3 regions of the Arthrobacter sp. W4I7 genome follow, and region 1 is predicted to be linked to each of the others. Evidence: predicted binding sites of a transcription regulator. Region 1 holds the regulator's gene; each other region holds the start of a gene.
What was found. Region 1 encodes LexA, which represses DNA repair genes until DNA is damaged. Its sites were predicted from a motif close to TCGAACANNTGTTCGA; they were not measured.
Positions count from the first base shown of each region.

Region 1 (10,175 bases):
ATCCTCGCCGGGGGTTCCGGCCTGTACGTGCGGGCCGCCCTGGACGTCCTGGAATTCCCCGGAACAGATAAGACGCTGCGGCAGCAGCTTGAGGAAGACCTGGCGGACCAGGGCTCCGCGGCACTGCTGGCCCGGCTCCAGGCCGTTGATCCAGTGTCCGCCGCCCGGCTCCTCGATGACCGGCGCATCATCCGCGCGTTGGAGGTCCATCACCTAACCGGCCGCCCGTTCAGTTCCTTTATGCCGCAACGGGAGTACTTTCAGCCTGCAGTGCAGATCGGCCTCACCGTGGACCGGGACCAACTGCGCGAGCGGCTGGCGCTCCGCGTGCACCGCATGGTGGACAGCGGCCTGCTTGCCGAGGTGGAGCGGCTCGAAGCCCAAGGACTGCGGGAGGGCAAAACAGCGCCCCGCGCCCTGGGCTACGCACAGTTCCTGCGGGTGCTCGACGGCGCAGCAACAGTCGCGGAGGCCGCTGACGAAACCATCGTGGCCACGCGCCAGTTCGCCCGTCGCCAGCTGACCTGGTTCCGGGCTGATCCGCGCATCAACTGGCTGGACTGGCAGGACCCCGGGCTGGCCTCCCGCGCGGCAGCACTCTGCAGCTGAAGGGCTGCTTGGAGGTCATTGTCCGCGTAGGGGGTAGTTCCTGCCGCGGGAGGTCCCGTTATGGAGAAATACTTCCGTTTCGGGCCTGCGCAGCCCGGCCGGTACGCTTGACAGCATGAATGAAACCCTTGCCGAGTCAACCGGGCACGCCTTCCGCACGTTGGTCGGGCTCCGCTTCTCCAAGGGCCACGGCACCGGCAACGATTTTGTCCTGGTGGCCGATCCGGAGGGCGAACACACCATAGCGGCTGAGCAGGTGGCCGCCCTGTGCGACCGCCACCGCGGCATCGGCGGCGACGGCCTGATCCGGGCGGTCCCGTCCCGATTCCTGCCCGAAGGCCGGGAGCTGCTGACCGGCACCCCTGATGCCGAATGGTTCATGGACTACCGCAACGGCGATGGATCGCTGTCCGAGATGTGCGGCAACGGCGTCCGCGTCTTCGTGCACTTCCTCCGCACGGAGGGCCTGGTCGACCTGCCCGACGGCGGTGCACTCACCATCGGCACCCGGGCCGGCACCAAAACAGTGGTGCGCACAGGCGAGGATTACGCCGTCGACATGGGTCCCTGGGAATTCATCTTCCCCGGCGAGGCCACCGCCAAGGCCATGGACTCGCTGGTGACTGCGGACGGACTGGAAGTTCCCCGTCCCGCGTTATCCGTCAGCATGGGCAACCCCCACACCGTGGTTGCCCTCGCCGAACTCTCGGAACTGGCAGGGACCAGGCTGTACACCGCGCCCGAGGTGGACCCGGTGCCCGCCAACGGCACCAACGTGGAGTTTGTGGTTCCGTCCGACCCGCTGGTGCACGACGGCGTCGGTTCCGTCACCATGCGAGTCCACGAACGCGGCGTGGGGGAGACCCAGTCCTGCGGCACAGGCGCATGCGCCGCCGCCGTCGCCATCCGGCACTGGGCAGGACCGGAAGCTCCGGACACCTGGCGGGTCAACGTTCCCGGAGGTGTAGTAGGCGTGAAGTTTTTCGCCGGCCCCGGTGGCCATGAACACGTGGAGCTCAGCGGGCCCGCCGTTATTGTGGCAACAGGGACGCTTTCCTGACCTTCAAAATCCGGAACGACTTGGAGGTTGATTCCCGGGTTACGGCAAAGGAATCATCCAGTTCGGCCGCCAGCCAGCGCTGCAGGGAGTCCGAGCCCAGGTTTTTTTGCACCACGAGCCATGCCGTTCCACCCGGTGCCAGGCGGGGCAGCCACAGCGTCAGCAGGGAATGCAGTTCGTCCTTGCCGATCCGGATAGGCGGGTTGGACCAGATGGTGTCGAAACGCACACCCGGATCTACAGCATCGGGCGCGCTGGCCACCACGTTAGTCAGTCCCAGCGCTGTCGCATTCTCATTGGTCAGGGTGATGCAGCGTTCGTTGACGTCCACCGCGTAGACCTTTGAATGCGGCGCCCGCAGGGCCATGGTCAGCGCAATGGGGCCCCAGCCGCAGCCGATGTCCAGCAGGTTGCCGGTGGGCGAAGGGGCGGGGACCTCGGCGAGGAGCACCGCCGTTCCCTTGTCGATGCCGTCCGGGCTGAAGATCCCGCTTGAAGTCTGCAGCCGCCGCGTTTCCCCTGCCAGTTCCACCGTGAGCGGCTTGCGGGTAAACGGGCCGGCGGGGGATGAACTGAAATAGTGTGCGGACTCCATAACTGGCCAGAGTAGTTCCCCTTGCAGCGTAATGGGAAACCGCCGCGGGGGACGGTCTGTTAGGGTAGAACCCATGTTCCTGATCTTCGAGTAGCCGGCACGGGCCACGCCCGTCCCGAAGAAACTGTCCCACAGCGATGCAGGCATTTACGCCTTCCGCACATGTGCACCGGACCACGCATAGGCGTTCGCTCCGGCCGCCGGACAATACTCGAAAGAAAGCCTCCTGCTGTCCCTTTCGGCGATTCTCCGGCCTCTTCCGCTTCGCCACCTCGCGTGAGGTGGCAACCACCCGCCGGACCGCTTGCTGCCCGGCGAGACAATCCAGGAGAACTACATGACCGCAGGCCGTCAGCCCAGCGCGAATACTTCCCCAATCACCACCAATCGGCACTATTCTGGAAATGCCGAACCTTCTAAGGAGACCATGACCAGCCAGCCCAACACCGGATCCGATCCAGCCGCCCAGGACATGAGTCCTGAGGAAATACAGGCTGTCATCGACCGGATTCTCTCCAAGGACGTACCGGCCAAAACCGTCAGCACGCCAAGCACAACGCAACGCGGCGACGGAAAAGGGGTACTGGGGAAAGCCCAGGCAATCTCCCGCCTGGATGAAGAACATTCAACGTACGACGGCGACCAGCAGGACCTCGAGGAACGCCGCGCCCTGCGGCGCACGGCCGGGCTGTCCACCGAACTCGAAGACGTCACCGAAGTCGAATACCGGCAGCTGCGCCTGGAACGGGTGGTCCTTGCAGGCATTTGGTCTGAAGGAACCCTGGCGGACGCGGAAAACTCGCTGCGCGAACTCGCCGCCCTCGCCGAAACCGCCGGTTCAGAGGTCCTGGACGGACTGGTCCAGCGCCGTGACAAGCCGGACCCTGGAACGTTCCTGGGCTCCGGCAAGGCGCTGGAGCTGAAGGACATCGTGATGTCCACCGGCGCCGATACCGTGGTGGTGGACGCCGAGCTGGCTCCGTCCCAGCGCCGTGGCCTTGAGGACATCGTCAAGGTCAAGGTGATCGACCGGACCGGACTGATCCTCGACATTTTCGCGCAGCACGCCAAGAGCCGGGAAGGCAAGGCCCAGGTGGAGCTGGCGCAGCTCGAATACCTGCTGCCGCGCCTCCGCGGCTGGGGCGAGTCGATGTCCCGCCAGGCCGGTGGCCAGGTGGGCGGCGCTGCGGCCGGTATGGGTTCACGTGGTCCCGGTGAAACCAAGATCGAACTGGACCGCCGGAGGATCCGCACGCGCATGGCCAAGCTGCGGCGGGAGATCGCCGCGATGAAGCCTGCCCGCGAAACCAAACGCGCCAACCGCCGTCGTAATGAGGTGCCCTCGGTGGCCATCGCCGGGTACACCAACGCCGGCAAGTCCTCCTTGCTGAACCGTTTGACGGACGCCGGCGTGCTGGTGGAGAACGCACTGTTCGCCACGCTGGATCCCACCGTCCGCAAGGCAGAAACTGCTGACGGCCTCGGCTACACGCTGGCGGATACCGTCGGCTTTGTCCGGTCGCTGCCCACACAGCTGGTGGAGGCCTTCCGCTCCACGCTCGAAGAGGTGGCGGACTCCGATCTGATCCTCCACGTGGTGGACGTTTCACACCCGGACCCCGAAGGCCAAATCGCTGCTGTCCGCAAGGTCTTCAGCGAAGTGGACGCCCGCAAGGTTCCGGAGATCATCGTCCTGAACAAGGCTGACGCCGCCGATCCTTTTGTGGTGGAACGGCTGAAGCAGCGGGAACCGCGGCACGTCGTGGTCTCGGCGCGCACCGGGGAAGGCATCCCCGAACTGCTGCAGGCCATCAGCGAGGCCATCCCGCGTCCGTCCGTCAAGCTTGAGCTGCTCATTCCCTACGACCGTGGGGACCTGGTCAGCAAGCTGCACGAATCGGATGCCGAGATCATCAGCGTTGACCATGATGAAGCCGGTACCCGGGCAGTTGTCAAAGTCCGGGAAGGCCTCGCGGCTGAACTGGAATCATTCGTCACCCATGACTGACCTCGTGGCTGACGAAGCCACAGGGACGGCCGGCGAGCAGTTCGTCATTGAACTGCTCGACCGGGCCGTTGCGGGCATGGGCGGGCAAAGCCGGGACGGCCAGCACGAGATGGCCAGGCAGGTGGCGCGGGCCATCGAAACCGGGGACCACCTGCTCGTCCAGGCCGGCACGGGTACCGGAAAGTCGTTGGCGTATCTCATACCCCTGATAGCCCATGCCCTGGAGAGCAACAAGCCGGCCCTGGTGTCCACCGCGACCCTCGCCCTGCAGACCCAGATTGTGGGGAGGGACCTTCCCCGGCTCCTGAAAAACATCACTCCCGCCCTGGACCGGCCCGTCAAAGTGGCGCTGGTCAAGGGCCGGTCCAACTATGTGTGCCTGCATAAACTCGAAGGTGGTTTTCCCTCCGAGGAACCCGCCGAGGGCCAGCTGTTTTCCCTGGGGGAAGACACCAGCGTGCCGCACTTTGCCGCGGCCGTAGGCGGTCCTGCCTCCCAGCTCGGCAAGGAAGTGGTCCGCCTCCGGGAATGGGCGGAGAAGACCACCACCGGGGACCGGGACGAGCTCCTGCCCGGCGTCACGGACCGCGCCTGGCGGCAGGTCTCCGTCACGTCAATGGAATGCCTGGGGGCGCAAAAGTGCCCCATGGCGGCAGAATGTTTCAGCGAGCTGGCCCGCCAGAACGCCGCCGCAGCCGATGTTGTGGTCACCAACCATGCCATGCTCGCCGTCAGTGCTTTCGAAGGTTTGGCCGTGCTGCCCGAGTATGACGTGGTGGTGGTTGATGAGGCCCACGAGCTCCAGGACCGGGTGACCGGTGCTGTTTCCGGGCAGCTCTCGGTGGCCATGGTCCATGCCGCTGCCGCAGGTGCCCGCAAGCACACAGCCATCACCGTGGATGCGCTCAACGCCGCTGCCGCCAACCTTGAGCTGGCCCTGGCGGGAGTCCCCAACGGACTGCTGCCCAACGGCCTGAACGATGAGCAGCTCGACTGCGTGGACCAGCTTCGCGAGGCCTGCCGGGCGGCCCTGTCCGATTCCAAGGGGGACAGCAGTACAACTGCCGACGGCGGGCGGCAGCTCGCCCGTTCCCGGCTGATGGTCATCCTGGAACTGTGCGAACGGCTCCTCGCGGCCCGCGAAAACAGGGAAGTGGTGTGGTTCTCCCGCACCAGCTCCTTTGACCCGCAGCAGGGATACTCCCAGCCGGACGAGACCGCGCCCGCGCTAATCAACGTTGCCCCGCTGTCCGTGGCAGGGCGGCTGCGGGAGGGCCTGTTCGCCGGGCATACGGTGGTGCTGACCTCGGCAACCCTTGCCATCGGTTCCGCGTTCGAGCCCGCCGCCGGAGGCCTGGGCCTCGTCGGCGAGGGCGCACCCAGCTGGACCGGCGTCGATGTGGGATCACCCTTCGACTACCCCAAGCAGGGCATCCTCTACGTGGCCGGCCACCTCCCCAAGCCCGGCCGTGGGGCGTCCCCGGAATCCCTGGCCGAACTGGAAGCCCTGATCCGGGCATCCAGCGGCGGTGCGCTGTGCCTGTTTTCGTCCCGCCGGGCGGCGGAGGAAGCGGCCGATGCGCTGCGGCCAAAGCTGGGAATGACCATCCTCTGCCAGGGCGATTCCACCATGACGGCCCTGGTGAAGCAGTTTGCGGACGAACCCGATACCTGCCTGTTCGGTACCATGTCCCTATGGCAGGGGGTGGATGTTCCCGGCGGGTCCTGCCGGCTGGTGGTCATTGACCGGATTCCGTTCCCGCGGCCGGACGATCCACTGATGACGGCCCGCTCCCGCGCCGTGGCGCAGGCCGGCGGTAACGGCTTTATGTCCGTTTCAGCCACCCATGCTGCCATCCGCCTGGCCCAGGGAGCCGGACGGCTGATCCGCTCGACGGGCGACAAGGGCGTGGTGGCCGTACTGGACTCCCGGCTCGCCACCGAACGCTATTCAGGCTTCCTTCGCGGCGCGCTGCCGCCCTTCTGGCCCACGACGGACCGGAAGACGGCCATCGCGGCGCTCGAGCGGCTGGCGCAGGAAAACGCCTGACGCTGCCGGGAGCGCCTTCGCGCTGCCGGCGGCCTTCGGGTTCCCGCGCAACACTTTCGCGCTGCCGGAACGCCTGACGCTTTCTAGAGCGAGCGGAGCACCGACACAACCTTGCCCATGATGGTGGCATGGTCGCCCAGGATGGGTTCGTACTGGGTGTTCTGCGGCAGCAGCCAGGTGTGGCCGTCCCGCTGACGGAAGGTCTTGACGGTGGCTTCGTCGTCCAGCAGCGCCGCGACGATATCCCCGTTGGCGGCGTCCGCCTGGCGGCGTACCACCACCCAGTCGCCGTCGCAGATCGCTGCGTCCACCATGGAATCGCCGGCCACCCTGAGCATAAACAGTTCCCCCTGGCCCACGAGCTGGCGGGGCAGCGGCAGGACATCCTCCACCACCTGGTCGGCCAGGATGGGACCACCGGCGGCGATGCGCCCCACGAGGGGAACCATCGCAGTGTCCATGGCGGTGGGAAGTTGGGTCACCGTGCTGCCGCTGCCCGGCAGCAGGACAGAAGGCTCCGTTGCCGGTTTGGGTGAACCACCGTCCAACGTCAGAGGCATCAGCACCTCCATGGCGCGGGGCCGTTTCGGGTCGCGGCGAAGGTAGCCGAGCTTTTCCAGCTGCGACAGCTGGTGCGTAACGCTGGACAGGCTCGCCAGGCCCACGGTGTCACCGATTTCCCGCATGGACGGCGGGTAGCCGTTGTCATTGACCGAGCGCTGGATAGTTTCAAGGATTTTCTTCTGCCGCGGCGTCAGGCCCTTGGCGGTCTTCTTCGGTTGGGAGGTTGCCCTGCCCCCGGCGGCTGCTGCTGCCATATTCGCCAATGCCTTTCAGTTTGCCCTTGCCGTTTGGCCCGGACCTGGAGTTGCCGCCGTAATTGTCAGACCCTGCTGATCAACTTCAGAGGTGGTGGTTCTTGTCTTCCAAGCTAGGCCAGCCACATTGCATTTTCAAACATTTGTTCTAGCGAGTCTCGACATTATTCGTTGATAAGTGCTAAAACAGAGAAAGCAAAGTTCGAACATTTGTTCTACTCGGCTTCAAGCCATTCGAAAACCCGGACCACGTCCGGGGGACATCGACGGCCACCGGGCGAACATCGGGCAGCACGGTCAGGTCCAGGAGGGCTCAGTTCATGTCAGCTACATCTGCTTCACAGGGTTCACGTCCGCAGCTTCTTTCAGTGCATCAACTCATGGCGCAGCCGGCGCGCCGGCAGCCGGCGCGCCCGGCCCCCTTGCCGCCGCTGCGCCTGACCCGGCGCGGAAAGATCGTCCTGATCGGCATCCCCCTGGTCCTGCTGGCGGCGTTGCTGCTCTCCCTCGCCGGCTTCTTCAACTCGCCGGCAAAGGCCTCAGACTCCGCGGCGGACCTTTCCCTTACCCCCACGGTTACTGTCACCGTACAACCGGGCCAGTCACTGTGGGCCATAGCCGGTACCGTCGCCCCGGAGCGTGATGCCCGTGACGTTGTGGCAGACATCGTCCAGCTCAACAACCTGACTGCCGGCGTGGTCCATCCCGGGCAACAGCTCTACGTACCCACGCCCTAGCGCCAGGCACTGTCGGCGCGGAGCTGCACGCTGATCGCGAACACCGTACCGTCACATTTTCCGGTCTCCCGCACGGGCACTAAACTGTTCAGGTGAATGACCAGCTAGAGCGCCTGAACCGGCTTCCCCTCCGCAACAACCTTCGTGGGCTTACCCCGTACGGCGCGCCCCAGCTGGATGTCCCCATCCTCCTCAACGTCAACGAAAACACCCATGGTGTGCCCGCGGACGTCCGCGCCGCCATCAGTGCGGCAGTGACGGAGGCCGCCGCAGGGCTCAACCGGTATCCTGACCGCGAATTTACCGAGCTGCGCACGGCCCTCGCGGAGTACCTGGGGCACGGGCTCGATGCATCGAATGTGTGGGCGGCCAACGGCTCCAACGAGGTACTCCAGCAGATCCTCCAGGCTTTCGGCGGCCCCGGCCGCACCGCGTTGGGCTTTCCCCCCACGTACTCCATGTACCCGCTGCTGGCCAGCGGCACGGACACCGAATACATTGTTGGCGAACGGGCTGACGGTTACGGCCTCAGTGCTGAATCTGCCGCCCTGCAGGTCAAGGAACTCCAGCCCAATATCGTTTTCCTCTGCTCCCCGAACAACCCCACGGGTACCGGCCTTGGACTTGACGTGGTGGAGGCCGTATACGAGGCCGGCGAAGCCAGCCAGACGATCGTCATCGTGGATGAGGCGTACCACGAGTTCGCCCATGACGGCACGCCCAGCGCCCTTTCCCTCCTGCCGGGCCGGGAACGGCTGATTGTCTCGCGCACCATGAGCAAGGCATTTGCCCTGGCCGGGGCGCGCCTCGGCTACATGGCCGCAGCGCCAGAGGTCACCGATGCGCTGCGGCTGGTACGGCTCCCGTACCACCTGTCCGCCATCACCCAGGCCACCGCCCTGGCTGCCCTTCAGCACCGCGAGGCGCTGATGGCGGACGTTGAAGACATCAAGAAACAGCGCGACCGGATTGTTGCGGAGCTGACCAGGATGGGCCTGAAGCCCGCCGCCTCGGACTCCAACTACGTATTCTTCGGCGGGCTGGAGAACCCGCACCAGGTCTGGCAGGAACTGCTCGACGCGGGCGTGCTGATCCGCGACGTCGGAATTCCTGGCCACCTTCGCGTCACCGCAGGCACTGAGACGGAAACCACAGCCTTCCTCACGTCCCTGGAAAGCATCCTTGCCGGCCAGGCCAGGCTTCCGGCCTAGACTGGAAGTACCGGCGCTGGACGCCCTGAACCACTCCTTCTTCCCAAAGGACACTTGACCATGAGTTCCACCGGATCCAATGCGGCCAGGACCGCGCGCATGGAGCGTACCACCAGCGAGTCCTCCGTGCTCGTGGAGATCAACCTCGACGGTACCGGCATCTCGGACATCGACACGTCGGTGCCCTTCTACGACCACATGCTCACCGCGCTCTGCAAGCACTCACTCATTGACCTGACGGTGAAGGCGACCGGAGACACCCACATCGACGTCCACCACACGGTGGAGGATGTTGCCATCACGTTCGGCGAGGTGCTGCGCACGGCCCTGGGGAACAAGGCCGGAATCCGCCGCTTCGGTGAAGCCACCGTGCCACTGGACGAGGCACTGGCGCACGCCGTGGTCGACGTCTCCGGCCGCCCGTACCTGGTGCACGGCGGGGAACCTGCAGGCCAGGAGTACCACCTGATCGGCGGCCACTTCACCGGCTCGCTGACCCGCCACGTCTTTGAAGCGATCACCCTGCACGCGGGGATCTGCCTGCACATGAACGTCATCGCGGGAAGGGATCCGCACCACATCGTCGAAGCCCAGTTCAAGGCGTTCGCCCGTGCCCTGCGCGCAGCGGTTGAGTCCGATCCCCGCGTCGAGGGCATTCCCTCCACCAAGGGTGCGCTGTGAGCGGGCAGGTCCTCCGGGACGGCGCCATCATCGATCCTTCTGCTTCACAGAAGCTGCCGTCCCCCGAGGGGAAACCCACTGTCACGGTCCTCGACTACGGCTCCGGGAACGTCCGCTCGGCAGTCCGTGCGCTGGAGCGCGCAGGCGCCGAGGTGATCCTCAGCTCCAAGCCCGAGGATGTCCTGAACGCCGACGGCCTGGTGGTTCCCGGCGTCGGCGCTTTTGAAACAGTTATGCGCGAACTCAAAGCAGTGGACGGCATCCGCCTCATCGGCCGGCGCGTCGCCGGCGGCCGCCCCGTCCTGGCCATCTGCGTAGGCCTTCAGGTGCTGTTCGAAGCAGGCGTGGAGCACGGTACCGAGGCTGAAGGCATCGGCGAATGGCCCGGCAAGGTGGAGCTCCTGCC
Region 1 is NZ_JAUSXU010000001.1:2,883,136-2,893,310, reverse strand. Features, by position in the region: gene miaA (tRNA (adenosine(37)-N6)-dimethylallyltransferase MiaA) at 1-609, shown strand, start outside; gene dapF (diaminopimelate epimerase) at 725-1,669, shown strand; gene QF047_RS13195 (class I SAM-dependent methyltransferase) at 1,641-2,264, opposite strand; gene hflX (GTPase HflX) at 2,692-4,272, shown strand; gene QF047_RS13185 (ATP-dependent DNA helicase) at 4,265-6,322, shown strand; gene lexA (transcriptional repressor LexA) at 6,406-7,140, opposite strand; gene QF047_RS13175 (LysM peptidoglycan-binding domain-containing protein) at 7,521-7,877, shown strand; gene QF047_RS13170 (histidinol-phosphate transaminase) at 7,970-9,088, shown strand; gene hisB (imidazoleglycerol-phosphate dehydratase HisB) at 9,149-9,769, shown strand; gene hisH (imidazole glycerol phosphate synthase subunit HisH) at 9,766-10,175, shown strand, end outside.

Region 2 (10,175 bases), 1.9 Mb from region 1:
CCCCGGTGCGTGGTGGACGGCGAGATTATCCTGATCGGCCCGTCCGGCGACCGGCTGGATTTCGACGCCCTCCAGCAGCGGATTCACCCGGCGGCCAGCCGGGTGAAGCTGCTCGCGGCGCAGACCCCGGCCTCGTTCGTGGCGTTTGACTTGCTGGCCCTGGGCGAAGACGACTACAGGGACAGGCCCTTCACGGAGCGGCGGGCGGCACTTGAGAAGGCGCTCGCCGCCAGCAAAGCCCCCGTCCACCTCACCGCGGCCACCACGGACAAGGACACGGCCGGGCAGTGGTTTGAGCAGTTTGAAGGCGCCGGGCTGGACGGGGTGGTGGCCAAACGCCTGGACGGACGGTACGAGCCGGACAAACGGGTGATGTTCAAAACCAAGCACGAGCGCACCGCGGACTGCGTGGTGGCCGGCTACCGGCTGCACAAGAGCGGGCCGGACGCCATCGGTTCGCTCCTGCTCGGCCTGTACAAGGACGACGGCGGCCTGGCCAGCGTGGGCGTGATCGGCGCCTTCCCGATGAAGCGCCGCCAGGAGCTGTTCGAGCAGCTGCAGCCGCTCGTCACCGACTTCGAGGACCATCCGTGGGCCTGGGCCAAGCAGGAGGAAGGCGAACGGACGCCGCGGAACTCCGAAGGCAGCCGCTGGAGCGCCGGCAAGGACCTGTCCTTCGTGCCGCTCCGGCCCGACCTCGTGGTGGAGGTCCGCTATGACCACATGGAGGGCGACCGGTTCCGGCACACCGCCCAGTTCAACCGCTGGCGCCCGGACCGGGATCCGGAATCGTGCACCTACGCGCAGCTGGAGGAACCTGTCAGCTTCGACCTGGCGTCGGTGCTGGAGACCGGGCGGCCTTAGGGGCGCGGGGTGCCGGAACAGCCTGGTTTTGGAAAAGGAAAGCCCGCCATTTGGGGGAATGGCGGGCTTTCCGGTCTGAAAACCGGGCTGGAATGTGCTTCCGGTCCGGCGGAAGGTTACTTCAGGCCGAGCTGCTTGGTGGGAACCTTGAAGGATTCCTTGGCGGTCAGCGCGGAGATGGCTGCCACTGCGCAGATGATGGCGGTGAAGATGCTGATCTGGACCCAGCCGCCCGGCTTGATACCGCCCATGGCTGCAACGATGGCCGGGGCGAAACCTGCCATCAGGAAGCCGAGCTGGGTGCCGATGGCCAGGCCGGAGAAGCGCACCTTGGTGCTGAACATCTCGGCGTAGAAGGACGGCCAGACGGCGTTGGAGGCGGCGTAGCCGCAGGAGAAGAAGCCGATGGCGGCCAGGAACATCAGCGGCACGCTGCCGGATTCCAGGCTGAGCAGGAACACGGGCGTCAGGGCGGCGCTGGCGAGGGCGCCGTAGATGAAGACGGGCTTGCGGCCGATCTTGTCCGCCAGCATGCCGAACAGCGGCTGGGTGCCCAGGGCTACGAGGTTGGCGCCCACCACGAGCCAGAGTGTGGTGGTGCCGTCAACGCCGGCAACGGTCTTGGCGTAGCTGATGGCAAGGGTGCCGAAAACTGTGGAGACTGCGGCGATGAAGGCACAGCAGATGACGCGCAGGACGTCGCGCCAGTGGCCCTTGAGCAGGTCTGCGACGGGGAGCTTGGAGATCTGGGCCGACTTCTGGGCTTCCTCGAAGGCCGGCGGTTCGTGCAGGGTGCGGCGGATGAAGAACGCCACCACAACAACGACCGCGCTGAGCCAGAACGGGATGCGCCAGCCGATGCCGTACTTAATCTCGTCCGGGAGGGCCAGGACGGGGATGAAGACGAGCGCGGCGAGGATCTGGCCCCCCTGGGTGCCGGTGAGGGTCCAAGAAGTGAAGAAGGAGCGGCGGTTGTCCGGGGCGTGTTCCAGCGTCATGGAGGAGGCGCCGGCCTGCTCTCCGGCGGCGGAGAGTCCCTGGCAAAGGCGGGCCAGCACCAGCAGGGCGGGAGCCCACCAGCCGACGGTGTTGAAGTCCGGCAGGCAGCCGATGATGAAGGTTGAGGCACCCATCAGAAGAAGGGTGAACATGAGGACCTTCCGCCGGCCCACCCTGTCGCCAAAGTGGCCCAGAATGACGGCGCCGATCGGACGGGCGACGTAGGCGAACCCGAAGGTGGCGAAGGACATGATGGCCGCGTTCGCGTCAGCATCCGGGAAGAAGACCTTGGGGAAGATGAGGGCGGCGGCGGAACCGAAGATGAAGAAGTCGTAGTATTCGACGGCGCTGCCCAGGAAGCTGGCGAGGGCTGCCTTCTTCGGCGTCCCGGCCGGGGCAGCGATGCCTGGCTCGGCGGACGGAAGTATCTGGCTCATGGAGTTCCTTAGATGTGACGACTTTGTCGCGGATGGATCGGGGGAGCTTCAGCCGGCACGGCCTGGGTGTTGGCTTTGGTCGGCACGGCTGCAGGGGCGGGAGGACCCGGACAGTAGCCACATGGTGGGAGCTACTTGTGCAATACAGCAATGATGACTGTGAGTGGAGTCACCTGTCAAGAAAATAATCACCATCTAGAAATAGTTCCCACCATGTGGCAACATGGACGGCATGAGTGTGAATCAAGCCACAGCGGACAATGGCGTTTCTGCTGACCCCAAGATGGACTCCAAGGCTGCGAAGGCGGACCGCACGGACATGGTGGGCAAGGCCCTGGGCCTGCTCGTCCTCCTGGGCGACGAGCCCCGGGGCGCCAGTGCCGCGGAGATCTCGCGCAGGGCGGAGCTGCCCTTCAGCACCACCTACCGCCTCCTGGGTTCGCTGACCCGGGACGGCTTCGTCGACTACGAGCCCGACGGTCGCCGCTACCACCTGGGGCTGCGGATCTTCCAGCTGGGCCAGCGCGTCTCCAACCATCACGGTTTCGCCGGCGCCGCCCTGCCCGTGCTGCGCCGCGTCACCGAGCAGACCGGTGAGGCCACCATCCTTAGCGTCCGCGACGGCCACCACCACCTCACCGTCAACAAGGTGGACGGGCCCCGCACTTTCCGGGTGACCAGCGACCCCGGGCACCTGGGTGCGCTGCATACCACCTCGGTGGGCAAGGCGCTGGTGGCCTTCGCTGACGACGCCGAGCGCCAGCGCCTGGTGGAGGAGCTGGAGCTGGAGCCGCTGACGGAGTATTCCATCACGGACCGGGACGCCTTCCGGGCGGAAATCGAGCAGGTCCGCAGCCGCGGCTACGCCTTGATGGATGAGGAGAACGAACTCGGCATGCGCGCTGTTGCCGTGCCCGTCTTCAACTCCCAGGGCCACGCTTTCGCCTCACTGGCCACCGCCGTCCCCGTCTTCCGCCTTAGCGTCGAGGCGCTGGTTGCCCATGTGCCGCTGCTGCAGGAAGCTGCCGCCGAACTCTCGGCCAGGCTTCCACTGCGTTAGCGGAACGGGCTGAAGTTCGGCGGCTGTGGGAGGCCGCTTTCGGGCTCCTGTTCGTATCTAGAACAAGAGTGCAAGATGTGAACAAGTGTTGTACTGTAATCCCTATCACCGGTCCCGTTGCGTATGCCAAGGCTGCGCCGCCCGGCCGGTGCCGTATCAAAGGAGCTGCACGGATGAGCAATCGAACTGAGTCCTACCTGGTGGGACTGGTCGGCGATGGTGTGATGCCGTCACTCACCCCGCCCATGCACGAACGCGAAGGGGACGTGCAGGGCCTGCGCTACCTTTACCGCCCCATTGACCTCCTGGAGCTGGGCCTTCCCGGCGAGTCCGTCGGCCAGCTGCTTCACAGCGCCCGCAGCCTGGGCTTCAACGGCTTGAACATCACGCACCCCTGCAAGCAGCTGGTGCTGCAGCACCTTGACGAGGTCTCCCCGGATGCCCTCCGGCTCGGCGCCGTCAACACCGTGGTGATTGAGGATGGGCGTTTCATCGGCCACAACACCGACTTCTCCGGCTTCGCCGCGGCTTTGGCATCCGGCCTTCCGGGCGCGAGGCTGGACCGTGTGGTGCAGCTGGGTGCCGGCGGGGCGGGCTCCGCCGTCGCCTACGCCCTGCTCACAGCCGGCGTGAAGACGCTGGACCTGGTGGACATGGACCCCGCTCGTGCCGCCGCGCGCGCAGAGGAGCTGGCCGGCTTCTTCCCGGACAGCACCGTCACGGCACGGACGACGGCGGAACTGCCCCAACTGATGCCCCTCGCCGACGGCCTGGTCCACTGCACCCCGGTGGGCATGGCCGCACACCCCGGCGTACCGCTGGACCTTGAGCTGCTGGAACCGCGCCACTGGGTGGCGGACATCGTCTACCGCCCCATCGACACCGAACTGGTCCGGGGCGCCCGCGCCAAGGGATGCGAGGTGCTGGACGGCGGCCGGATGGCAGTAGGCCAGGCAGCTGACGCCTTCCGCATCTTCACCGGCCTTGAACCCGACCCGGACCGCATGCGCAACCACTTCCTGGAGCTTGTGGCCGCCGAAGAGGTGGCCGCCTAATGCGCACCGGAATCGCCACGGTCTGCCTGTCCGGCACGCTGAAGGAAAAGATGCAGGCCTGCGCCATCGCGGGCTTCGACGGCATCGAGATTTTTGAGCAGGACTTGGTCACGTCACCCCTGGGCCCCGAGGATGTGCGCAAAATGGCCGCCGACCTCGGCCTGGGACTGGACCTCTACCAGCCCTTCCGGGATTTCGACGGCGTCACCCCGGACCTGCTGAAGGCCAACCTCCGGCGCGCCGAAGCGAAGTTCAAGCTCATGTCCCGCCTGGGCATGGACACCATCCTGGTCTGCTCGAACGTGGCCACGGCCACCATCGACGACGATGACCTCCGCGCGTCGCAGCTCACCGAACTCGCGGAGCTGGCCGGGGATCATGGTGTCAAGGTCGCTTACGAGGCCCTCGCCTGGGGCAAGTACGTCAACGACTACGAGCACGCCTACCGCCTGGTGGAGATGGTGGACCATCCCAACTTCGGCACCTGCCTGGACTCCTTCCACATCCTTTCCCGCGACTGGGACACGGCGCCGATCGAGAAGATCAACGCCGAAAAGATCTTCTTCGTCCAGGTAGCGGACGCTCCCAAGCTCTCGATGGATGTGCTGTCCTGGAGCCGGCACTACCGCGTCTTCCCCGGCGAAGGCCAGTTTGAGCTCGCCAAGTTCATGGGCCACGTGGTCCGCGCCGGCTACACCGGCCCGGTTTCCCTGGAAGTCTTCAACGACGTGTTCCGCCAGTCCGACGTCGAGCGCACCGCCGTGGACGCCATGCGCTCGCTGATCTGGCTTGAGGAACAGAGTGCCAAATGGCTTGCCGGGAACGCCTCGGAAGGTGCCGCAGGCGCCGCCGCCCGCCGTCGTTATCCCATGGAACTGGCCACGCTGCCGAAGGTGAGCGAACCGGCAGGCTTCAACTTCGCCGAGGTCAAGGCGGACGATACCGCCCGGCTTGAAAAGCTCCTGGGCCAGCTCGGCTTTGCCTTCGAAGGCCGCCACCGCACCAAGGACGTCCAGCTCTGGACCATGGGCCAGGCGCGCGTGATCATCAACGAACAGGCGGCCACCCACGCCGAGCCGGCCATCGCCGCTTTGGGGTTCGACGTCGATTCCCCCGTGATTGCCTCTGCCCGGGCCCAGCAGCTGAAAGCGCCCGTGGTGGCCCGCAAGGTCCAGGCTGACGAGGAAGTGTTCCAGGGCATCTCCGCCCCGGACTCCACCGAGATCTTCCTGTGCCAGGGCAGCCCCGACGGCACCGCCGCCTGGACGCACGAATTCGGCGAGGGGCTGGAACACCCGCGGCAGTCACAGAATGCTGTCATCGATCACGTGAACCTTGCCCAGCCGTGGCAGCACTTCGACGAAGCCGTCCTCTTCTACACCAGCGCCCTGGCACTGGAACCGCAGCCCTTCGCGGAGGTGCCGAGCCCCAGCGGCCTGGTGCGCTCGCAGGTCATGCAGACGTTCGACGGCGCCGTGCGGCTCGTTCTGAACCTCGCCCCGGTACAGCAGGCACCGGCCCAGCACGCCCGCAAGACCTACCAGGAACACATCGCGTTCGCCGTGGACGACCTTGTATCCGCCGCCAGGTCCGCCCACGACCGCGGCCTCGAGTTCCTGCAGATTCCGGCCAACTACTACGAGGACCTGGACGCCCGCTTCGACCTTGAACCGGGCTTCCTGGCCACCCTCCAGGAACTCAACCTCCTGTATGACCGGGACGCCAGCGGGGAATTCCTCCATTTCTATACCGCCACCGTGGGCAGCGTGTTCTTCGAAATGGTGGAACGCCGCGGCAACTACGACGGCTACGGGGCGCCCAATGCCCCGGTGCGCCACGCAGTCCAGTACGACCTCGCCCGCCCCTGAACCTGTACACCACCTAAGAATCCAAAACCGAAAGGAGCCGGCTGTGCCTTCAGACCACACCGCACAAGCGCTCGAATCCGAGGAACTCGTGCCTCCCGCCGAGCCGCACGCCGCGCACGGGTCTTCCAGGAACGTGGAAACCCAGGCGGATCTCAGTGCAGAGATCAACTCGATCGGCGACGCCTATGTGCGGGCCCTCAAGGACGGCGCTCCAGCCGAGACCCAGCCGCGGCTGGACTACCCGCCCTACCGCAGCAGCATCCTGCGGCACCCCACCAAGAGCCTGCACCACGCGGACCCGGAGACCATCGAGCTGTACTCCCCGGCCTTCGGCCACCAGGACGTGCACGCCCTGGAATCGGACCTGACCATCCAGCACAACGGCGAGCCGCAGGGTGAGCGCATCATCGTGGCCGGCAAAGTCCTGGACGGCGACGGCCACCCGGTGGCAGGCCAGCTGGTGGAGATCTGGCAGGCCAACGCCTCCGGCCGCTACATCCACAAGCGCGACCAGCACCCCGCACCGATCGATCCCAACTTCACGGGCATCGGCCGCTGTATCACCGGCCCGGACGGCTCCTACCGGTTCACCACCATCAAGCCCGGCGCCTACCCCTGGAAGAACCACCTGAACGCCTGGCGCCCCGCGCACATCCACTTCTCGCTGTTCGGCACCGAATTCACCCAGCGCATCATCACCCAGATGTACTTCCCCGGCGACCAGCTCTTCCCGCTGGACCCCATCTACCAGACCATCGTGGACCAGGACGCCCGCGACCGGCTGGTGGCCAACTACGACCACACCCTCACCGAACCCGAGTGGGCGCTGGGCTACAACTGGGACATCGTCCTGACCGGCCCTAAGCGGACGTGGACCGAAAACGAGGCGCTCGGCGCAGAAGGTGATGAGGAGTAGGAAAGATGAGCACCAAACTCGTACCCACCCCCGGCCAGACCGTCGGCCCGTTCTACGGCTACGCGCTGCCGTTCGAGAAGGACAACGAACTCCTCGCACCGGGCTCGCCCGGCTCCATCCGCCTGCAGGGCACCGTGTATGACGGCGCCGGGGAGACCGTTCCGGACGCCATCCTGGAAATCTGGCAGCCCGACGCCGAGGGCAACGTGGTCCAGAAAACCGGCTCGCTGGTCCGCGACGGCTACACGTTTAGCGGCTGGGGCCGCGGCTCCGTTGGCTACAGCGGCGTGTACACCTTCACCACCGTCAACCCGGGCCCCACGAAGCCTGGGGCCGCGCCGTTCATCTCCGTGGCCGTCTTTGCCCGCGGCCTGACCAACCGGCTCTTCACCCGCATCTACCTCCCCGAAAACGAGGAGGCGCTGGCCAGCGACCCGCTGCTCGGCTCGCTCGACCCGGAGCGCCGCCAGACCCTCATCGCCCGGCGCGATCCCGACGGCGGCCTGACCTTTGATATCCGCCTTCAGGGTGAGGGCGAGACAGTCTTCCTGGACTTCCAGTGACTGACGCGGCCAGCCCGGCACGCGGGGCCGTGAGGGCCGACGGCGACGTCGGCCTGCTCAGCCCTGTCTCGGCATCGCCGCTGGTCGGGGTGCTGGCGGGGGACCGGGCAGTGCTGGCGGCGATCCTCGCCGTGGAGTCCGGCTGGGCTGCCGTGCTGGAGAAGGCTGACCTGGCACCCGCCGGTGCGGCCGCCGTCGTCGCTTCCGCTGCTGAGGCGGGCCGCTACGATCCGGTGGACATCGCCCGCCGTGCCCAAGGCGGCGGCAACCCCGTGATCCCGCTGCTCGGCGACCTCCGCAAGCAGGTCGCGGTGCTGGACACCGGCAACGTCGGCGCCGGGAAAGCCGTGCACACCTCACTGACCAGCCAGGACGTCCTGGACACCGCCCTGATGCTGCTGGCCCGCAACACCGTGGAGGCGCTGCTGGCTGACCTGAAAGGCGCGACGACGGCGCTCGCCACCTTGGCGGAGCAGCATGCGGACACGCTGTGCGTGGGCAGGAGCCTGACCCAGCATTCGCTGCCGTTCACGTTTGGCCTCCGCGCCGCGCAGTGGTTCCAGGGCGTCGCCGCCGCAGGCCGAAACCTGGAAACCGTGGAGTTCCGGGTGCAGTTCGGCGGAGCCGCCGGGACCCTGGCTGCGGGCAGTGTCCTCACGTCCGGCTCGTCCGCCACGCCCTTCAGCCTGGCTGATGCGCTGGCGTCCCAATTGGGCCTTTCTGCCGCTCCGGCGCCGTGGCACACCAACCGCCTGGCCATCACGTCGTTGGGGCACGCCTTGGCGGCAGTCTTGGATTCCTTCGGCAAGATCGCGGCCGACGTCCTCTTCCTGAGCAGGCCGGAGGTGGGCGAACTGGCCGAGCCGCGGGCCGCCGGCCGGGGCGTCTCCTCCGCGATGCCGCAGAAGCAGAATCCGGTGCTGTCCGTGCTGGTCCGCAGCGCGGCACTTCAAGCGCCGAACCTGGCAGCCCAGCTGCACCTGGCGGCCGCGAACTTCAACGACGAGCGTCCGGACGGTGCCTGGCACACCGAATGGCCTGCGCTCCGGCAGCTCCTGGGCCTGGCACTGGGCGCAGCCGGGCATCTTCGGGAGCTCGCGGAGGGCCTGCAGGTCTTCCCGGAGGCCATGCGCCGCAACCTGGACCTGGCCGGTCCGCTGCTCCTGGCCGAGGGCGTGGGCGCCGCGGTGGCCCCGCTGCTGGAGGACAAGGATGGCCGCAACGGCAAGCAGCAGCTGCAGGCCGTGGTGGACCGGACCCTCCAGGCGCCGCCCGCGGAGCAGGCCGCCACGTACCGCAAGCTGCTCCGCGAAGCTGTCCCGGCATCAGTCCTGCCGGACGTGCGGCTGGAGGAACTGCTTGATCCGGCCAGCTACCTCGGCGAGGCTGCGGAGATCTCCCGGCGGATCCTTGCCACCTACCCGGCTTTTGCCGCGAACTCACCGTCAGACACCGATGCGAATGGAGCTTCCCGTGGCTAAACCAGCCCTGAAGGCAGCGCTGCTGTCACCCCAGCGACCCCTGGGCGACCACCCTCTGCTGGTGGTCGGCCCGTCCCTGGGCACCTCCTCGATCCTGTGGAACAGGGCTGCGTCCCTTCTGGGAAATGACTACGACGTGGTGGCCTGGGACCTGCCCGGCCACGGCGTCTCGCCCGCCGCAACCGAAACGTTCGACGTCGCGGCCTTGGCTGATTCGGTGGTTGACCTGATCGACTCCATCGCCCCCGGTGAAGCCTTCCACTACGCAGGGGTTTCGCTGGGAGGTGCCACCGGCCTGCAGCTGGGCATCAAACACGGGGAGAGGCTCAAGAGCCTCTCCGTCCAGAACAGCGGAGCCAAGATCGGCACCGCTGAGGGATGGCTGGAGCGCGCCGAAACGGTCCGCAACCAGGGCACTCCGGTGATGATCCAGGGTTCGGCGCAGCGCTGGTTCGCTCCCGGATTCATGGACCGCGAGCCCGAGGTGAGCAGCAGGCTCCTGCACGCCCTGCGGGACGCCGACCGCTTCAGCTACGCCTTCTGCTGCGAGGCGCTCGCAGCCTTTGACGTCCGCGAGGAACTGGGCAGCATCCGTGTCCCCACCCAGCTCATCGCGGGCGCGCTGGACGAGGTTGCCCCGCCGTCATTCGCCGAGGCAGTGGCCGCCGGCATCACCGCCGGCGGCGGCACTGCCACCGCCGTCTCGCTTGAGGGAGTGGCGCACCTTGCTCCCGCTGAGGCGCCCGCGCACGTGGCGGAGCTGATGCGTGGCCTCATCTCGTGGGCCGAAACTCGGGAGGCAGGCGCATGAGTGGCACAGAACGGCACGGAAGTGAACGGCACGGCGTGGTCCAGGCCGGTGCCAGCAGCCAGGAAATTTACGACGGCGGCATGACGGTCCGGCGCGAAGTCCTTGGTGACGCGCATGTGGA
Region 2 is NZ_JAUSXU010000001.1:4,751,529-4,761,703, forward strand. Features, by position in the region: gene QF047_RS21595 (ATP-dependent DNA ligase) at 1-864, shown strand, start outside; gene QF047_RS21600 (MFS transporter) at 981-2,300, opposite strand; gene QF047_RS21605 (IclR family transcriptional regulator) at 2,533-3,360, shown strand; gene QF047_RS21610 (shikimate dehydrogenase) at 3,534-4,415, shown strand; gene QF047_RS21615 (bifunctional sugar phosphate isomerase/epimerase/4-hydroxyphenylpyruvate dioxygenase family protein) at 4,415-6,283, shown strand; gene pcaH (protocatechuate 3,4-dioxygenase subunit beta) at 6,327-7,199, shown strand; gene pcaG (protocatechuate 3,4-dioxygenase subunit alpha) at 7,205-7,762, shown strand; gene QF047_RS21630 (lyase family protein) at 7,759-9,243, shown strand; gene QF047_RS21635 (alpha/beta fold hydrolase) at 9,236-10,054, shown strand; gene pcaC (4-carboxymuconolactone decarboxylase) at 10,051-10,175, shown strand, end outside.
Region 2: QF047_RS21610 (shikimate dehydrogenase) is a predicted target of LexA. The motif match lies at 3,438-3,453, and genes of this name have one in related genera.

Region 3 (10,175 bases), 1.0 Mb from region 1:
ACCCGCAGGCCGACGACGCGGCCGCCCTGGTGGACCTGGTCCGGTCCGGGGTAAAGGACGTGGCGTCGGACTGGCACGTCGACTCAGTGGGCAAGGACGTGGGAAATGTGCGCAACAACGGGCCGGAGCTGATCCGCCCGGTGGAGGCCCTCTTCTAGAAGTCCAGGCGCCGGTGGGAAGGGATCTAAACGGTGACCGTGCCGGCGTCGTCCACTGTCCAGGTGGGGTTGTACGCCACCTCCCAGCGGAAGCCGTCCGGGTCCGCGAAGTAGCCGCTGTAGCCGCCCCACGGCTGGGTGATGGGCTCGGCGATGATTTCGGCGCCGGCCGCGGCGGCCTCCGCCATGACCCTGTCCACGTCCTCGGTGCCGGAAAGGTTGTGGCTGAGCGTGATGCAGGGGACAGGGCCGGGAGCACTGACGCCGGCGTCGGCCTGCATCTGGCGGACATCCCAAAGGGACAGCACCAGGCCGTGGTTCACCTGGATAAACACCACATCCCCCGGAACTTCCCGGTGGACCGGCCAGCCAAGGCCGTCAACGTAGAACGCGCGGGACGCCTGAACACTGCGGACGCCTAGTGAAATGAAGTCGACTCTGGGCTGCATGGTTCGATACTGTCAGACGATGGCGACAATTCAAGGGAACGATAGAGACGCTTTGGCCGACAAGGAACAGCTCGCTGCCGTCCGGATCGCCGTGGACGAGGTGGATGACCAGATTGTCACCCTGATCGCCCGCCGCGAGCGCCTGATCCGGATCGCCGGGACCCTCAAGGGCGACGATGCCGAAGTCCGTGCCCCGGGCCGGGTGGAGCGGATCATCGAACACGTCCGCTCGGCGGCCGAGAAGAAAGACATTGACCCGGACATCGTCGAGTCCACTTACCGGGCCATGATCTCCGGTTTCATCGAACTCGAACTCCGGGTCCACAAAGAAAACAGCTGAGCCGTCCCGGCCCAGCTGTTACAGGTTCTCCTCCACGGGAACTCCGGACTGGAATTCCCGGCCGTCCGCCTCGCTGAAGCCGGTCATCACATGCCCTTCGCCGAGCCCGTTAATGGCCGCCATGGGGAAGTTTCCGGTGATGGTGCTGCCTGAGTGGCTGACCCCTGAAAGATCATAGTTTTCTTCACAGCTCTGGTCATGGTTGAACGAGAAGAAGGAAATAGGCTTCCCGTTCATGAATTCAATGCCCAGGCGCCGCTGCGACGAGTAGTCCGGACTGGCAGCCACAAGTCCCACCACATAGGCACCGGAACCGGGGATATTGCCGTCTAAATCGAAGGTTGCCACGAGCGTGGAGTCCTGGGCTTTGATGCTGACCTGCTTGAGGAGTGCGTCATGGGTGCTCATGGCACAATCCTGCTCCCTGCCGTTCGGTCCGTCCACCCCTGAGCGGTCACAGAACTGGAGCCTAAGGTGCTTCCGCAGCAATGCCGTTTCCCGAAAGCCCGTTCACTTGCCCCTTGCCTATGCGGCACCTCCCGGGAGGCGTAGACTGGTACTGCTCGAACATATATTCGAACTGTTTCTGTTTCACTTTCGCATCCGGGAGGCGCCCCTTGGGTATGTTCAGCGAATCCGTTGACGTCTCCTGCGCCCCTGACGGCCACCCCGTGGCTGTTGTTTGGGCGGGTCGTTCCTATTCTGTGTGTGCCGAACCTGTCCGCTGGTACGAACGCCGCCAGTGGTGGGCCGAAGAAACCCGCGCACCGCTGGGAAGCGGCCCAGGGCTGGTGGACCACGAAATCTGGCGGGTCCAGGTGCAGCCCTCAGCCCCGGGTTCCGGCGGTTCCAAGGAACAGGAAGAGCCGCTCACCCTTGACCTCACCCGCCATATCCGCAGCGGCCGCTGGCGGCTCCTGCGGATCCATGACGCCCTGCGCCCCAGAACAGCATGAGCTTCACGCACCTCCACGTCTCCACCCGCCTTCAGTGCCCACTACGGGGTTTCCTGGCCTGAGGAACTGGCGCAGGCCGCTGCCGCTGACGGCGCAACCGCGCTTGCCTGCACGGACCGGGACGGCTTGTATGGCACCATCAAGCACCTCAAAGCGTGCATGGGTGCCGGCATTGACCCCATCGTAGGGGTGGACCTTGCGGTCTATGACGACGACGGCGATCACCGCACCCAGCTGGCCGGCCGTGTGGTGGTGCTGGCCCGCGGCCACAACAACGGGGCCGGCTACCGCGCGCTGTGCCGGCTGGTGTCCGATGCCCACGCCCGCACCTCGGGTAAAGCCGGTGGAGTTGTGCCGGTAGCCGTGACCAGGGCTGAGCTTGCCTCCCGCACCCTTGATCCCCACACCCTGAAACCCGTGCTGATGGTCCTGATCGGGCCGGATTCCGACGTCGGACGTGCCATGGGCGGGCGGCGTTACCTGCGGCCGCGCACCCTTTTCAAGCAGTGGCTGGACGCCATGCCCGCAGGAACTGTTGTGGCCGAGACCGTTTCCCAACTCAGCGCCCCGGGAAAACCGCTGAGCACGGCGCATGCCGTCCGGATGCTCAAACTCGCGGAAGAACACAACGTCCCGGCAATCCTCAGCAATGCGGTCCGGTACTGCGCGGAGGACGGCGCCGCAACCGCAGACGTACTGGATTCAGCACGGACCCTGAAATCCCTTCCGGAACTGGCCCAGGAACCACTGCTGCAACCCAACGGCCAGGGCTGGCTGAAATCCTCGCATCAGATGCTGCAGCTGGGTAAGGAAATCATCTCCGCAGCAGGCTATGGTGCCGAAGACCTTAACAGGCTCATGGCACAAACAGAGGCGCTCGCCGATGTCTGCAGGATTGATCCTGTTTCTGACATGGGGTGGAAGCAGCCGGTGGTGCCGGAAGCTGCGGTCATTGGGATCAGCCAGGATCCGCACGTGGAACTGGTGCAGCGCTGCAGGGCGGGGATCGGCAGGAGGTTCCCCGGAATCGCCGGGAACAGCGAAAAGGAAATGCTCCACCGGCTTGACCATGAGCTGGGCATCATCCGGAACCTGGGGTTTTCCTCCTACTTCCTCACTGTGGCGGAGGTTTCGCGCATGATCCAGGAGATGGGGGTGCGGGCAGCCGCCCGGGGCTCCGGAGCCTCCAGCCTGGTCAACTACCTCATTGACGTCAGCCAGGTAAATCCGCTGCAGCACGACCTCATCTTCGAACGTTTCCTTTCCCAGGACCGGGCCACGTTGCCCGATATCGATATCGACGTCGAAAGCGCCGAGCGGCATAACGTGTACCACCGGATTTTTGAACGCTTTGGTAAGGAACGCGTCACGCTCATGAGCATGCAGAACGGCTACCGGGCGCGGGGTGCAGTGCGTGACGCCGGCCTTGCGTTGGGGATGGATGACGGCGACGTGGGGGACATTGCCAAGCAGTTGTGGCGGTTCTCGGCCTCCAAGTTCCGTGAAGCACTGCAGGAGAAGCCCGAGCTGAGGGAATTTGCCGGCAGGGTGGAACAGCGGGATTCCCACGGCAACCAGCAACTGGACCTGCTGGTGGATCTGACCGAACGCCTGGACCGGTTGCCGCGGCACATTTCCATGCATCCGTGCGGCGTGATCCTGGGTGACGCCACCCTGCTGGATCGCACCCCGGTACAGCCCAGCGGGCTGGGACTGCCCATGAGCCAGTTCGATAAGCACGACATGGATCCCATGGGCATGCTCAAGCTCGATGTCCTGGGCGTGAGGATGCAAAGCGCCATGGCGTTTGCCGTCAGGGAGATCATCCGCATCCATCCCTCCAAGAAGGACGTGGTGGCAGCGGGCGGCCATGCCGTCAGGCCCGACGGGACCGGGCCGGACTTCATTGCTGACAACGGGCACATCGACCTCAACGCCATTCCCCTGGATGATGAGCCCACCTTTGAACTCATCCGGAGCACCCACACCCTGGGCTGCTTCCAGATTGAGTCTCCCGGGCAGCGCGAACTGATCGGCAAGATGGCGCCCCGGGAGTTCAATGACCTCATCATCGATATTTCGCTGTTCCGTCCGGGACCCATGAAATCGGATATGGTGCGGCCTTTCCTGGAGCACCGCCATGGGTTTGCCCCGGAGGTCTACCCCCACCCGCTCCTGAAGCCGGTGCTTCAGGAAACCCACGGGGTGACGGTTTTCCACGAGCAAATCCTGAGGACATTCGACGTGATGACCGGGTGCGGGCTTGCGAAGGCCGATGAATTCCGGCGGGCACTCAGCAACGAGGTTGGGGAATTCCAGGTGGAAGAGTACTTCCGCAAGCATGCAAAGGCCAAGGGCTTTTCCCCCGACGTCATTGACAAGGTATGGCAAACCCTGAAGTCCTTTGCCAGCTTTGGGTTTTGCAAAGCCCACGGGGCGGCCTTCGCGGTGCCCACCTATCAATCAGCCTGGCTGAAAACCCACCACCCTGAAGCCTTCCTGGCGGGCCTCTGGGAGCACGATCCGGGCATGTATCCCAAGCGGCTGCTGGTGGCGGAGGCCAGGCGGCTGGGGGTCCCCATCCTTCCCCTGGACATCAACCTCAGCAAAGGGGAGTACCGGGTGGAACGGATCCGGCAGGGCCCGGATGCCGGGAAGCTCGGAATCCGGCTGAGCCTGAACGGGATTTACGGGTTGTCCGCCACCGAGCTGAAAAGGATTGTTGCCGGCCAGCCGTACGATTCCCTGGCAGACCTCCGGGCGCGCTCGCGGTTGAGCAAGCCAAGCATTAAACGCCTGGCCCAGCTGGGTGCTTTTGATTCCCTCCACCGCGAGGCGGGCGGAATGGCCAACCGGGCAGACCTGGTCCAGCACCTGCAGCGGCTGCAGAATGCAGGCAGCGGACGGAAGGGCGTCGAGGTGCTTGAGGGGCAGCTGTCCCTTCCCCTGGGCGATGTAGAGCTGCGCAACGTCAAACCTGGGCTGCCCGCGCCTACCCTCGTCGAGAATGTCCGGGCTGAGCTGGACCTGATGGCCGTTGACGTCAGCAGCCACCTGATGGAGAGCCACCGTCCCACGCTGGACAGGCTTGGTGTGACTACGGCGGACAAGCTCCTGGGCCTGCGCAACGGGACCGAGGTCCTGGTGGCCGGGGTGCGGGTAGCCACCCAAACACCGCCCATGCGGGGCGGCAGGAGGGTGGTGTTCATCAGCATTGATGATGGCACCGGCTGCGTCGACTCGGTGTTCTTTCACGAAGCCCAGGAAAATGCCGGGCTGCTCCTGTTCGGAACCAGGCTGCTGCTCATCCGGGGGACCACCAGGAGGACGGGTCCGCGCGGCATCAGCATCAGCGCCAGCATGGCCTGGGACCTCAGCCGCACCGAAACCTTGCCTTTCCCGACTCCAGCGGACCAACCCGCTGACGTCCCGCATCCCCTGGACGGGATCAGCAGGACCCTGGCGATTACCGGTTTTAGCGGTTGACTCTGCCGTGTGCCGCTTTGGCCGGCCCTTCACGGAACCGATAGCATTGACGGTGGCTGGCTGTGGTCCCCGTATGCCACAAGCTATGAAGCCTTAACTTTGAATAGGAGACACCCGTGTCAGATGCCCAGCAGATCACCCTTCTCGTCGATGGCGAAGAGACCAAGGTGACTACCGGGACAACCGGTGCGGAACTCTTCTTTGAGCGCCGTGATGTTGTTGTAGCCCGCGTCAATGGCGAGCTGAAGGACCTGGACCAGCAGCTGCCGGAAGGCGCCGAGGTTGAGGGTGTCACCATCGATTCACCGGACGGGCTGAACGTGCTCCGCCACTCCACGGCCCACGTGATGGCCCAGGCTGTCCAGCAGCTGCGCCCTGACGCCAAGCTGGGCATCGGCCCGTATATCACTGACGGCTTCTACTTCGACTTTGACGTGGCCGAGCCCTTCACTCCCGAGGACCTCAAAACCCTCGAAAAGATGATGCTCAAGATCGTCAACCAGAACCAGAAGTTCGTCCGCCGCGTCGTCTCCGAGGACGAGGCCCGCGAAGCGATGAAGAACGAGCCCTACAAGCTTGAACTCCTGGGCAAGAAAAACGATGCCGCCGAAGCAGGCGAGGGCGTCAGCGTTGAGGTCGGCGCCGGCGATATCACCATCTACGACAACGTTGAGCGCAAGGAAGGGACCACTGTCTGGTGCGATCTCTGCCGCGGCCCGCACCTGCCCAACACCAAGATGATCTCCAACGCCTTCGCGCTCACCCGCTCGTCCTCGGCCTACTGGCTGGGAAACCAGAAGAACCAGCAGCTGCAGCGGATCTACGGCACGGCCTGGCCCACCAAGGACGCCCTCAAGGCGTACCAGGAACGTATCGCCGAGGCTGAACGCCGCGACCACCGCAAGCTCGGCTCCGAACTGGACCTGTTCTCCTTCCCGGACGAACTGGGCTCAGGCCTTCCTGTATTCCATCCCAAGGGCGGCATTATCCGCAAGGAGATGGAGGACTACTCCAGGCAGCGCCACGTTGAGGCGGGCTACGAGTTCGTCTACACGCCGCACATCACCAAGGGCCACCTCTACGAAGTGTCCGGCCACCTTGACTGGTACAAGGACGGCATGTTCCCGGCCATGCACGTCGATGCCGAGCTCAACGAGGACGGCACCGTGCGCAAGCCCGGCCAGGATTACTACCTGAAGCCGATGAACTGCCCCATGCACAACCTCATCTTCCGGTCCCGCGGGCGCTCATACCGCGAGCTGCCGCTGCGCCTGTTCGAATTCGGGTCGGTTTACCGGTACGAGAAGTCCGGTGTGGTGCACGGCCTCACCCGTGTGCGCGGCATGACACAGGACGACGCCCACATCTACTGCACCCGTGAGCAGATGAAGGACGAACTCACCAAGACCCTGAACTTCGTCCTGGACCTGCTCAAGGACTACGGGCTCAACGATTTCTACCTGGAACTGTCCACTAAGGACCCGGAAAAATACGTCGGTGACGACGCCGCCTGGGATGAAGCCACCAGGACCCTCGCGGAGGTGGCGCAGGAATCCGGGCTGGAACTCGTGCCGGATCCGGGTGGAGCAGCCTTCTACGGTCCCAAGATCTCCGTCCAGGCGAAGGACGCGCTGGGCCGCACGTGGCAGATGTCCACGATCCAGCTGGACTTCAACCTGCCCGAGCGCTTCGAACTGGAATTCCAGGCCGCCGACGGCACCCGCCAGCGTCCGGTCATGATCCACCGTGCACTGTTCGGATCGGTGGAGCGGTTCATGGGTGTGCTCACCGAGCACTACGCGGGAGCCTTCCCGGCGTGGCTCGCACCTGTCCAGGTGGTGGGCATCCCCGTGGCGGAGACATTCAACGAGTACATGTTCGACGTCGTCGACCAGCTTAAGGCCGCAGGCATCCGTGCCGAGGTGGATACGTCCTCGGACCGGTTCCCCAAGAAGATCCGCACCGCCAGCAAGGACAAGATCCCGTTTGTGCTGATTGCCGGCGGTGACGATGCCGAAGCGGGTGCTGTCTCATTCCGCTTCCGCGACGGAAGCCAGGACAACGGCGTGCCCGTTGAAGAGGCAGTCAAGCGGATCACGGAAGCCGTCCGTAACCGGACCAGCTAGCGGATACGGAACATTATGGTGCAGGAGAACACAGGCGCAGGATATCCAGGGGATGCCGGCGTCACCGACGACTTTGACCTCGCCGGTGTCCCGGACGCTTTCCAGCGCCTGTGGACTCCGCACAGGATGGCCTACATCAAGGGCGGCCAGCACCAGTTCAAGAACGAAAACGATTGCCCCTTCTGCGTTGGCCCCGCACGTACTGACGAGGACGCACTCATCGTTCACCGGGGCAGGACCTGCTACGTGGTGCTGAACCTCTTTCCGTACAACCCCGGGCATCTTTTGGTGTGCCCCTACCGCCACATCCCGGACTACACCGACCTGACGGTGGAGGAGACGGCGGAGTTCGCCGAGCTCACCCAGACCGCCATGCGGGTCCTGCGGAAAGTCTCCAATCCAGGTGGTTTCAACCTGGGCATGAACCAGGGTGTGGTGGGCGGGGCCGGCATCGCCGCACACCTTCACCAGCACATCGTTCCCCGGTGGGGCGGCGACGGGAACTTCTTCCCGATCATCGCCCAGACCAAGGCGATCACGCAGACCCTTGACGAGGTCCGCCAGCAGGTCGCCGACGCCTGGCCCGGGGAGACGGATGCTGAATAAGCACGCGCGCGGGTTCTTCACCGCACTGTTCACCCCGGTTGCCCGTTGGCTTCTCCGAATGGGCGTTTCACCCGACGCTGTCACCATCATCGGCACGGCCGGGGTGGTGGTGGGAGCCCTCGTCTTCTACCCCCTCGGTCAGCTCTGGTGGGGAACACTGTTCATCACCGCCTTCATCTTCTCCGATGTCCTCGATGGCATCATGGCCAGGATGCAGGCGGTGGGCGGCCGGTGGGGCAACTTCCTCGACTCCACCCTGGACCGGATCGCCGACGGCGCCCTGTTCGCCGGGCTCGCCGTGTGGTTCTTCACCGGCGGGGCCAACGTCCCCATCGCGATGGCAGCCACCGTCTGCCTCGTCCTGGGCATGGTGGTTTCCTACGCCAGGGCCAAAGCTGAATCACTGGGCTTCACCGCCAACGTGGGCATCGCCGAACGGGCCGAACGCCTGGTCTCGGTCCTGGTGGTCACCGGATTTACCGGCCTGGGGCTTCCCGGCGTGGTGTTGCTGGTGACGCTCGCGCTGCTCGCCCTCGCCAGCTTCATCACAGTGGTTCAGCGCGTAATTTCCGTACGCCGCCAGGCGCTTGCGGAACCCTCGCCGGCTGATTAAGACGAATTAAGCCGCCCGGCCGCGGTGAGACTAGTATTAGGACTGCCCGGTCAATGGATCCGGCAACCCGGTGTGTGTAAACGTGGCATCTCCGTGCCGCCCTGCACGCCCGGCGAAGGTCATCTATCTACCCATAGGGGTTTTTGTGTCTACACCTGATGTAAGCAACGAGGCCGGTTCGTCCGCGAACAGCGTCACGGGCAGCAGCCGCGTGAAGCGGGGCATGGCTGAGATGCTCAAGGGCGGCGTCATCATGGACGTCGTCAACGTCGAACAGGCCCGCATCGCCGAAGACGCCGGTGCTGTCGCTGTGATGGCGCTGGAACGAGTTCCGGCCGATATCCGCGCCCAGGGCGGCGTGTCCCGGATGTCCGATCCGGACATGATCGACCAGATCATCGACGCCGTGTCCATTCCCGTGATGGCCAAGGCCCGCATCGGCCACTTCGTCGAGGCCCAGATCCTGCAGTCACTGGGCGTGGACTACATTGACGAGTCCGAGGTCCTCACCCCGGCCGACTACGTCAACCACATCGACAAGTGGAACTTCAAGGTTCCGTTCGTCTGCGGTGCCACCAACCTCGGTGAGGCGCTGCGCCGCATCAACGAGGGCGCTGCGATGATCCGTTCCAAGGGCGAGGCCGGCACCGGCGACGTCTCGAACGCCACCGGCCACATGCGCCAGATCCGCTCCGAGATCGCCAAGCTCGCTGCCCTGCCCCAGGACGAGCTGTACGTCGCCGCCAAGGAACTGCAGGCCCCGTACGAACTGGTCAAGGAAGTCGCCGCTGCCGGCAAGCTTCCCGTGGTGCTGTTCACCGCGGGCGGCATTGCCACCCCGGCAGACGCCGCCATGATGATGCAGCTCGGCGCTGACGGCGTCTTCGTCGGCTCCGGCATCTTCAAGTCCGGCAACCCCGCCCAGCGCGCCGCCGCCGTCGTGAAGGCCACCACCTTCTTCGATGACCCCGACGTCATCGCCAAGGCCTCCCGCGGGCTGGGCGAAGCCATGGTGGGCATCAACGTCGACGAGATCCCCCAGCCGCACCGCCTGGCCGAGCGCGGCTGGTAACTCGCTCTCTGGGGGTGAGGGGCGGCGTTATCCTCGGCGCGCTATTCCCCGCGCGTTGTGTGCAGCTGAGTAGCTGCTTGCGGCGCGGGGCCCCCTTTACGCGCGCTGCCGGATAACTCCGCCCCTCGCCTTGCGCTCGTGATGTACGACGGCGGCGGGTCACCCTTGAGTTCTAGCGGTCGTTGCAACACCCCGATATTTTTTGGGAGTTGCAACGACCGTGCCAGCTTTAACAGGGAAACCGCGTAGGAAATACACGCAGGGTGAGAAGGACCGCTTCTTCGAGGTGCTTGCCCGGGGTGGGACCGTCACGTCAGTGGCCGCTGAACTCGGGCTGGGCAGGATGGCCTGCTATCAGTGGACCCGGGC
Region 3 is NZ_JAUSXU010000001.1:1,843,514-1,853,688, forward strand. Features, by position in the region: partial or broken gene QF047_RS08510 (SOS response-associated peptidase) at 1-158, shown strand, start outside; gene QF047_RS08515 (VOC family protein) at 185-607, opposite strand; gene QF047_RS08520 (chorismate mutase) at 627-947, shown strand; gene QF047_RS08525 (hypothetical protein) at 966-1,355, opposite strand; gene QF047_RS08530 (DUF6504 family protein) at 1,565-1,903, shown strand; partial or broken gene QF047_RS08535 (DNA polymerase III subunit alpha) at 1,900-5,389, shown strand; gene thrS (threonine--tRNA ligase) at 5,506-7,515, shown strand; gene QF047_RS08545 (HIT domain-containing protein) at 7,534-8,121, shown strand; gene pgsA (phosphatidylinositol phosphate synthase) at 8,111-8,734, shown strand; gene pdxS (pyridoxal 5'-phosphate synthase lyase subunit PdxS) at 8,880-9,806, shown strand.
Region 3: QF047_RS08530 (DUF6504 family protein) is a predicted target of LexA. The motif match lies at 1,511-1,526, and genes of this name have one in related genera.